3 regions of the Paenibacillus sp. J2R1T-4 genome follow, and region 2 is predicted to be linked to each of the others. Evidence: riboswitches for the same ligand, from Rfam matches in the RefSeq annotation. Region 2 holds a riboswitch; each other region holds the start of a gene.
What was found. Region 2 has a riboswitch for cyclic di-GMP ahead of AC58QD_RS23500 (hypothetical protein). Riboswitches for the same ligand answer to the same signal wherever they lie in the genome.
Positions count from the first base shown of each region.

Region 1: it holds a riboswitch for cyclic di-GMP, as region 2 does, so the genes downstream of both, AC58QD_RS22645 (hypothetical protein) here and AC58QD_RS23500 (hypothetical protein) in region 2, are expected to answer to the same signal.
Region 3: it holds a riboswitch for cyclic di-GMP, as region 2 does, so the genes downstream of both, AC58QD_RS18895 (hypothetical protein) here and AC58QD_RS23500 (hypothetical protein) in region 2, are expected to answer to the same signal.

Region 1 covers NZ_JCAUBA010000015.1:76,791-80,074, reverse strand. Annotated here, with positions in the region: gene AC58QD_RS22655 (PIG-L deacetylase family protein) at 1-696, opposite strand, end outside; gene AC58QD_RS22650 (class I SAM-dependent methyltransferase) at 849-1,634, shown strand; cyclic di-GMP riboswitch class I at 1,724-1,807, shown strand; gene AC58QD_RS22645 (hypothetical protein) at 1,877-2,086, shown strand; gene AC58QD_RS22640 (IclR family transcriptional regulator) at 2,429-3,187, shown strand.
Region 2 covers NZ_JCAUBA010000016.1:117,247-120,530, forward strand. Annotated here, with positions in the region: gene AC58QD_RS23490 (ABC transporter ATP-binding protein) at 1-806, opposite strand, end outside; gene AC58QD_RS23495 (ECF transporter S component) at 860-1,444, opposite strand; TPP riboswitch at 1,539-1,645, opposite strand; cyclic di-GMP riboswitch class I at 1,761-1,868, shown strand; gene AC58QD_RS23500 (hypothetical protein) at 1,936-2,184, shown strand; gene asd (archaetidylserine decarboxylase) at 2,308-3,096, shown strand; gene AC58QD_RS23510 (mannosyltransferase family protein) at 3,264-3,284, shown strand, end outside.
Region 3 covers NZ_JCAUBA010000011.1:95,527-98,810, reverse strand. Annotated here, with positions in the region: gene AC58QD_RS18900 (S1C family serine protease) at 1-1,598, shown strand, start outside; cyclic di-GMP riboswitch class II at 1,702-1,785, shown strand; gene AC58QD_RS18895 (hypothetical protein) at 1,868-3,284, shown strand, end outside.

The DNA.
Region 1 (3,284 bases), on a different contig from region 2:
GGACTCGTTTTTGACCGGAAATGGCACGCCATTCTCCCAAGCCAGAATAAACTTCTCCTCGCGTTTACCCTCATGAATGGTGCTCTCGTCCCCCATGGAACCGAAGACACGCTCTATAGATAAGATCTGTGATTCGTGTGCAAGCAGGGCTTGTTTCTTGACCGTCCAATAAGGCATTACATTATAGCTGATGGAAGGGAGATATCCCGCAGCGAGCAGCACAGGACTTGCTGCGTAGTACAGCTTGCGTACACTTGGACACTCTCGTGCTGTCACAACTTCGCGGACGGCATGATGAATGGCCGTGTGATCCTTATGGCCACTGATTCCATCCTCGGGAAATGTGATGATGATATCGGCTGAAGTATCGCGAATGAATTGGGCAACCTGATCACGTAATAAATTCCGGTCAACAGAGGCTAGTCGTCCGTCCGGATAACCCAGATATCGAACTTCGGCAAGTCCTAGCACGGATGCGGCCTTGGTCATTTCCTCCCGGCGTTTAATGGATAGCTCATCCTTGGTCATGGGCTTCAACCGGCCGCTCTTGCCGGCTTCACCATTCGTAGCTAGAAGACACACAACCCGATGTCCTTGTTGCACAACTTGGTGGATCGTTACTGCGCTAGTGAATGTTTCATCGTCTGGATGTGCCATAATGATGGCAATCGTTTGCTGATGAGGTGTAGCGTTCATCAAGCTATTACCTCCATTTCTTCTATAGGAAATACCTATTATATCTAAAGGTTCTATATATTAGACTTATAACAGAGTAAGGCTCAAAATACAAGTTAGAGGGCATACAGGAGCACTTCTTTAACCACAAATGATTATAGGAGGACAATGAAATGAGGCAATCTGAAAACGAAAAGCACACCAATATGTGGAACCCGCAGCTGTACGATGGCAGCCTTGGCTTTGTATCGGAATATGGCAGGAGTGTGATCGATTGGCTGAATCCCCTTCAAGGCGAACGGATTCTGGATCTGGGTTGTGGAACGGGAGATTTGAGCGCACAAATTGCTGAGAGCGGTGTAGATGTGACAGGGATAGATTCTTCAAGTGAGATGATCTTAAAGGCGAGAAGTAAGTATCCTCATCTCTCCTTTCATGTAGCAGACGCAGAAAATTTACATGTTGAGGGTACTTACAGTGCTGTATTCTCTAATGCGGCCTTGCATTGGATGAGACAACCTGCAAATGTGATTCGCGGGGTATGGGGGGCCTTAGAATCAGGAGGCCGATTCGTGGGAGAATTCGGCTCGCAAGGCAACGTAAGGCACATCGTTGATGCTTTGTCGCAAGTGCTTAGGAGCCATGGCGTGGATGCTGCAGCCCGCAATCCATGGTTCTTCCCTTCAGCCGGACAATATGCTACAATCTTGGAAGCCCAAGGCTTCATCGTGCGTAATCTCGTAACCTTTGATCGGCCAACTGTATTGACCGATGGTGAGAACGGTTTAAGACATTGGCTGGACATGTTTTGCGGAGTGTTTACCACAGGGTTGAATCCAGAGCAGATTGAGCTAGTATACAAGGAAACGACTGATCTAGTTCGAGCTAAGCTATGGAGTGACGGATCTTGGAAAATGGATTATGTAAGGCTACGATTTGTAGCTCAGAAGCTTTATTGAGCTCGAATTTTATTTTATAGGTCCTAGTACCTATTAATCGGATTTTTAATGTATGTTACTATAGTCACGGATTTATAATTTGTTCTTCGGAAGGAATTAGGCAAACCTGCTCGAAAGACAGGGTCGCAAAGCCACGGGTCTACTGCGAAAGCTATGACAGCCGGGTTGCCCAAGCGTACTCTCAAGGACGCTGTCTATGGGCAGTGTCTTTTCTATAGGATATATAGATGGAGGGTGTTATTGTGGATGAAGTAAGACAGCTAAAAGTAGATTTGCATCGGTTAACTATCGAATTAATAGGGAACTGTGCATATTGTTTAATGATCTCTCCGAACGTGGAATACAAAACACCCATCTACTGTACCAAGTTCACAGGGACGATGAACCCGACATGTGTGGATGTGTCAACATGCTTGGCATGCCAGGAGTACAAAACTGTAGCGATCGGATAAAACTGGATTCAGGATAAAGCAGCCATCAGGCTGCTTTATTTAGTATGGTGGAGTTCTGCTGCAAAAGTTTGAAGCGTGCTGGGTAGATTTAGTTGCATTAAAGCAATTAATTAGAGCATACGGGGTGGTTGGGGCCAATTTAGTTGCAGAAAAGCAATTATAGTTGAGATAGAAGCCAAAAAGTGGACTCGTGAGGGAATTAGTTGCTGTATTGCAATTAAAGTAAAGCTGATCAGTAATTAAGAGAATTGGTATTGTAATTTATTGGAGACTCCAGTAAAATTATTATGAGAACTGAGTTTTATAATATAGAACACATTTACAAGAAAGGCGCATAACATTATGCCTATTATTCAAGCTCTGGATCGGGCGTTTAAGATCGTAGATTTGTTTACGGAAGCGACCCCACTGCTGAAAATCACGGAAATTAGCGATCGAATGGGACTACATAAGAGTACGGTTCACTCGCTGCTCAAGACGCTGCAGATGCACGGTTACATCGATCAAGATGCAGATAGCGGCAAATACCGTTTGGGCCTGACCTATTTGGTGAAGAGCGGTCTGCTGCTAGGCTCTATGGATATAAGAACCGCTTCGCTGCCTTATTTGAAGAAGGTGTCCGCGCAAACAGGTCAGACCGTGCATCTGGTCATTCTTGACGGACAAGAGGGTGTTTATATTGAAAAGGTGGAAGGAGAGCTCGCGGCCATCCGATATTCCAGAATCGGTCGAAGAGTTCCTCTGCACAGCAGTGCGGTTGGCAAGGTGTTGACCGCGTTTCGTGAGCAGGAAGTTCTGGCGAAAATGTTGAAGGGATATCCATTCACCCCGCAGACGCCGTACACAATTACAGATCAAGCCGCATTTCTTAAAGAATTGTCGACTGTGAGGAGTAAAGGTTACGCAGTAGACGATCAAGAGAATGAATTAGGCGTGCGTTGCGCGGCGGTTCCTGTTCGTGGTTATGGGGGCGGAGTAACAGCAGCCATTAGCATCTCCACCATGGTAGTGAGTGTGAGTCAGGAGGAGCTGGAAAGCTATGTGAGAATGATTCAGAGGGCAGCAGACGATATTTCCTCTGATCTGGGCTTTCGGGCATAAGTCGATTTAGGTTTGGAATAACCGAAATACGGGCTCTAAACCTTTTTCTATAACTATAATATAGAACATAGTTCTATATTATAGAACAAATGGAGGC
Region 2 (3,284 bases):
TGCACGTCTTGTACGAACAGCTTTTCCCGCTTACCGCGCAGAACGGTCCAATTGCTGAGCGTCAGCAATTCATGCTCGGGAGAAGCCGATTCAACCTTCTTGCCCTCCATTAGCTGTCGGTAACGTTCGCCCTGAAGGTAATCCTTCCATATACCAGGAATCCAGATTCCTTCTGCAGTTAATCGATTCCTCATCTCGGAGAAGACATCTTGTGTTGGGCCATCCGCAACTATTGTCGCTTGAGCATCCAGCACGACGACCCTGTCTACGAATTCGGCTATCTCATCAATTTTATGTTCGACGATAATCAAAGTCTTCCCGATCGTTGCTTCCTTCAGCGTATCCCACACCTGCTTCGTGCCGACATCATCGAGCAAAGCCGTCGGTTCATCCACGAACCATACTTCTGGCTCCAATGCCAACACACAAGCGATCGCCAACCTCTGCTTCATTCCCTGGGACAGCTCTTGGATCGGGGTATGAATGGATTCCAGACTCAATCCGACTCGAGATAGAAGCTCTGCAATCCTGGATGCCATCTTCTCTCGCGGCACTTGCAGATTTTCCAAGACAAAAGCTAGCTCTTCGTCCACATAAGGCATACAAAATTGGGTATCAGGATCTTGAAATACAAAACCCCACGACTGCGGAATCAGTTGCCGTTCACTCTTGATGGGCATCTCAACTGAATTCGGAATAATTCCTGTCAACACCTGGAGTAACGTTGATTTCCCGCAGCCGCTAGGACCAAGAAGCAATACTTTCTCCCCGCAACGGACGGACAAATCGAGATCACGGAATAACAATGATTGCCCTCCAGGAAAAGCAAGTCTCAGCTTCGCGACTGCCGCGGCTTCACTCATGGCCGGTTAAGCAGATCATAATCCGCTTTGCTTGGCGGGCGAACCAGATTCGTCACACCTGTTGCTTCCAATGCTTTTACTAAGTAGTAGGCGAATACACCACATATGATGACCGAACCTATCATACGAGAACCCAGAAGAATCGTTACATTCCAGAGCGATAGATCGTCAATATAATTGTAGTACAAATCCATCAGCAGAGATCCGACCGATGCTCCCACACCAGCTAACGAAGCAACAGCAAGCGAATGTTTCTTATACCGAAAAGCAGCAAATACAAGTTCTGCGAAAAGTCCTTGCAGAATTCCTGCCATAAAAACGGACACGCCCCACTCCGAACCCGTTACGAATTCACCGGATGCAGCAGCAAGCTCAGCAATAAGTGCAACACCAGGCTTCCGAATAATAAGAAATGCTACAGTTGCCGCCATGAACCACATCGGGTAGATGAGCTGATCCAACTGGAACCCCCACGGCTTCACAGCATAGTACAGAGGGGACCACAATTTGTACACAATCGCGAATACAACCGCAATGACCACCGTGACCAGAATATCAGTCAGCTTCAAAGATTTGAACATGAACTCTCACTCCTTCTTCTTCCATTAGATTATTGGGGTGGAACACAAAAAATCCACCCTCGCAGAGGGTGGATGACTATTCGATATTCATTCGAATGAGTACGTCCCACTTCCCTACGCTGGTACAAACCAGATCAGGTTCAAAGGGTCTAGGATGCAAGCATCCAGTCTCAGCCTTATCAGGCTCCCCTAGTGACACATTTATCTTAACATGCATTTCCATTTTGTCAATTACAACACTTTGCATTCGTCCTAATTGTCAATTAGTGACAAATTGACTTTTCATATGGTACTATAATTCTAACGTTTCGTGAATATTGATAAATGGCAAAACCGGCCGAAAGGCGGTGACGCAAATCCACGGATCTACAGGGCAGAAGGTCGTCTACTCGACACCTTGCTCCACGATAGCCGGGCTGCTCATAGGCGTCAGTCGTTGCCCCCGGCAGCGATTGTATTTATGATCATGCCTGTTTGTGAGGAGCGACTTGATGGAAGAATTAACTCGTTTAAAACGATTGATGTTATTGGTAACCAAGGATCTTATATCCAATTGCCGTTACTGTGTAGAAGTGTTCCCCGATCCCGATGACAAAACACCTATCCAGTGCATCAAGTACGCAGGCTGCTCCACTCCTATCAGCATTAACGCTGCAACCTGCCTCTCCTGTCAAGAATACAAAAAGACGGAACGTCTGTTTCAGTTACAGCTCGATTCCAATCCAGATACGGAACACTAATCATTCAAGCGGCCCAGTCAAGGTCGCTTTTCATGTTGCTATCTATTGATTTAGACTGCTTTCTGTGTCAATATTAGGCTGACGCAGTTTACCGATTACGAAAGAGTCAGGTGACCCCTTTTCATGAATCGACCCTTTTTCCGATTGTTAACTGAGCTTTCCTCACGAAAATGGATCTCCAGTATTACGGGTGCTTTTGCACAATCGAGTGCAAGCCGCGTCTTCATCCCCCGCTTCGCCAAACTATATGGTATTCGAACAGAAGATGCGGAAAAAGCAGTACATGAATACAGATCGCTTAATGAATTTTTCACAAGGAAGCTTAAACCCGGGCTACGCCCGATTCACGAGCACCCCGATTCACTTGTCAGCCCTGTTGATGCACTTATTACGGGGATGGGACGTATTGATTCTGGCCAATTGCTTAACGTGAAAGGGCAGGACTATACCATTGATGAGCTGCTCAATCGCTCTCCTCGTCAAGTCAATTATAAGAATGGCTATTACTTTGTGTTGTATTTGAGCCCGACCGACTATCACCGCATCCATTCTCCTGCAGCTGGAGTTATCGTGGAGAAGGAGCATGTCCCAGGCAAAGTGTATCCCGTCAACGATTTCGGTCTGACGCAGATGAAGCGTGTACTTAGCCGCAATGAACGTTTAATTACCTATATCGAGCATGAGTATGGCGAGTTAGCGGTGGTAAAAGTAGGCGCTATGAATGTGAGCAGTATCCGATATACCGAAGACCTGACGGATCAGCTAGAACGTGGAGGCGACTTGGCCTACTTCGAGTTCGGATCAACAGTAGTGCTCTTGACAGAGTCAGGTATTATGACTCCTCGCCAGGACCTGCAGGTCGGTTCCAAGGTTAGTATGGGCGAAGAGCTCGGAACGTTACACGTCAAATAAGCTCGAGTATTCCTGATGGCGCTTTTTGGAATGTACAAATAGCGAACGGTGCCCCTTACTCTATAAGGCTGGCACCTTTTTTTTCAAGTGAAACTTTTCCAGTATAATCAACGTCTTATAACGGGTGAACTCATCCAATACATATATAGAAAAAGGGTCAAACAAACATGGAATTATTGCCTGTACTC
Region 3 (3,284 bases), on a different contig from region 2:
AATCATCGATTACAACACTAGTTGAATATAATGAATTTATGAAGAAATATTTGCCTGATGATACAATACGGATCACGATGCAATCTGACGGACAGACGGTCGTGCGCAGTGTAGTATTAGAAGAAGATACAGAGTCTGCATCCCAGTGGACGCAGGATTCCGATGGATCTTATATTGACAATGACCAAGGCAAAACTCATATCGGGGACAGCCATTATGGATGGTCGATGAAGTATCCCGCCGGGCTTGTGAAGAGCATGCAGACTGATGAAGGGGATCGTGTGATCTTCGGTGATGCCAAAGGGGAGTTCATGATCAGTATCTCGGTTGATGAGGAGCAAAGTGAAGATTTATCCGTAAAGGGATTGCTGCGCAAGTTGACTAATGACTTCGATGATTCGGTTCTTGAGAAGCGATATATTGAGCAAAAGCCGTACTCATATGCCAAACTGGTAGGCCAATCGAACAGTAAAAACTATTACCAAGTCCGTGCTTTCTTGAAGGGTGACAAAATCTATTACATAACTCTGATCGTGGAGAACGAAGAGAATTACAAGAACAAGGTGAAGCATAATTTCTATAATGATTTGTTGGATAGCTTTACCTTGAGCTTTGACGCCAAAGATGCCTCACTTAAGGATATCTCGATTTATAAGGACGGAGATGCTGTATTTACGAATGAATACGGCTTATCCTTCGAGCTTCCTTCCGGTTGGTCAGGAAATGAATATACCAGCGAGCTTTCTTATTCAAATGAAGATTATGACCAGCATGTAGAAGTGTATGTCACATCAGCTTCCTCTGGAGAGACTTTGGCAGACTGGACGGTCCGTGAAGAGCAGCAATTCAAAGATCGGTTTGTTGCAGACTACCGGCAGATCGGTGATTGGGAAGAATTTACTACAGACGGTGTTGTGATCAGAAAGGTTCGATTGGCTTCGAAGATGGGCGGCGACGAGTGGGAATCTGAAGAAAGAATTTATTTGATCAAGGACAAGTATAAATACGAGATTAATGTAGGCTTCAAGAATGATGCTGATGATGAGGAAGTAACCAAACTTATCGCAGGAATTATCAAATCTATAAAAGTGAACAAAGAAGATATGAATACGAACCTGGGTTTTATCCAGGATGAAGATGACATAACAGATAAAAACAAAACAATCAAATATACGAATGAGAAGTTCAAATATTCCATTCAAATTCCAGAAACCTGGTATTCTTATAGCGATTTTATCACGAAGGATAGTCCAAGGATGGCTTTTACCTTCTACGGCGGTATGGTATCTGTAGAAGCAAATGATAAATCGACTGTTGAGGATGTTGTCAAGAAGCTCGAAGAGGGACATAAGAAGAGCAACGAGAACGACAAGGAGTTTACGTATGAGATTACTGATGATTCCACCTATTCAGGTGAAGGCAAGAAAGTATCCATCCGTTATAACTTGAAGAAAGCCCCTTATACACAGACAGAGTACGTATTCAATCGGAACAACATAACATATACGATCACGATCAAAATGAATGATGCGGTTAGCACGGAAGAAAATGTGAATCGCAGCACTACAGCAGCTAACTCCATTATGATCAAGGAGTAGTTAAATAGAACCATTTTATAGTTTTGTAAAACTTTTATTTTAGGTCTATTTTACCAAAAATAGGCTGGTAAGTACCGGGTTGATCGTGATAATATAGAAGCAATAACATATCGGGGACTATGATTCATGTCTTGTAATTGGGCATCTGGGACATGAGGAGTCAGTGATGCAACCGACCGTACTTTTTGCTGGACTGAAAAGGCGGTCTTTTCTTTGTCCGGACAACTACGTAACGTGTATGATTTAACTTGATTCAAGGAGGAACCGCAATGATTTTGCCCTCATCGTCATCCCCATTTTCAGCTTCTTCTAATGCCAATATGATTTCACATGGAGTGCTAAAGGAGAAGCTTAAGCGACATCACGGACCGCAAACACCACCAATTGCCAAACCGGACTATACATTAGCTGCCGTATACATTAAGAGCAGCCACCGCAATGCAGCAGCAGCAGCAGCTGCGCTTTCTTCCTCTGTAGCTCAGAAGGCCAAGCCGGAAAAACAAGACAAACCAGACAAACCAGATCGACCGGATCGCCCAGACAGACCGGACAAAACAAACCGTCAGGATCGGCCAGACAGACCAGACAAACCAAACAAACCAAATCGCCCAGACCGTCCAGACAGAGCGGATAGACCGGACAAACCGAATCGTCCGGATCGTCCAGATCGTCCAGATCGTCCAGATCGCCCAGACCGTCCGGATCGTCCGGACCGCCCGGACAGACCGGATCGTCCAGATCGTCCAGATCGACCAGATCGCCCAGACAGACCGGATCGACCAGATCGACCAGATCGACCAGATCGCCCAGATCGACCAGACAGACCAGACGATCCAGATCGCCCGGACGATCCAGATGGCCCAGATGGTCCAGATCGTCCAGATCGTCCGGAACGCCCGACCCCTTCTTCTGAGGCAAGACAGATCTTCAGAGACTGGAGAGATTCCCTGCTATCAGCTGGTGGCCAATATCTGGACAGTGTGAAGAATTTGATTGATGCATCGCCTACTGAAATTAGTGAAGACGGCTTATCGGGTATTCGGACTCAACTGAATGACTGGATAGAGGCTAAATATGATGACCTTTCAGACCAACTACGCGATTCAGGACGGGATATTACACAAAGGCTTTTAGGCAGAGCGAACAAGGCTTTAGATAATCTAGCTGATAATCTATGGGTTGACGTTCGTGCAGAAGTTGCAGCGCATACGGCAGCTTCAGGTGTTGCGCGTGCAGTATATCAAGAGTGGAACAATAACGTCGGTAACACCAGTGATCTATTGCAACGAGTTAATCAGCAATTGTCGGCCGATGCGGATGGAGTTGTATCCCAGCAGGATCTGCAGGATTTCGATAAGTGGGTAACGGATTGGTCTACAGCGAATCAGACCCAGCTTACTAATCGTTTGCAGAATGTTCCTACTGGTATTCGTGGAAGCTTATTGGAATTATCCGGTGATAAGCTAAGTGAATTACAAGATGCATATAGGACCTCAGTCCAATCTGCAGTTAGTGCCTACACCGCTTTGGTCGATCAGACTCGTCAATCATTCAATCAATGGGATAATGCCTTAGGCGATTCCTCATCGAATGTACTCGATTCCATTAATGCAGCTATATTCAATGATTCAGACGTCATCTCTGATCAAGAGAAGCAAGGATATACGGGTCAAATCACTAGCTGGT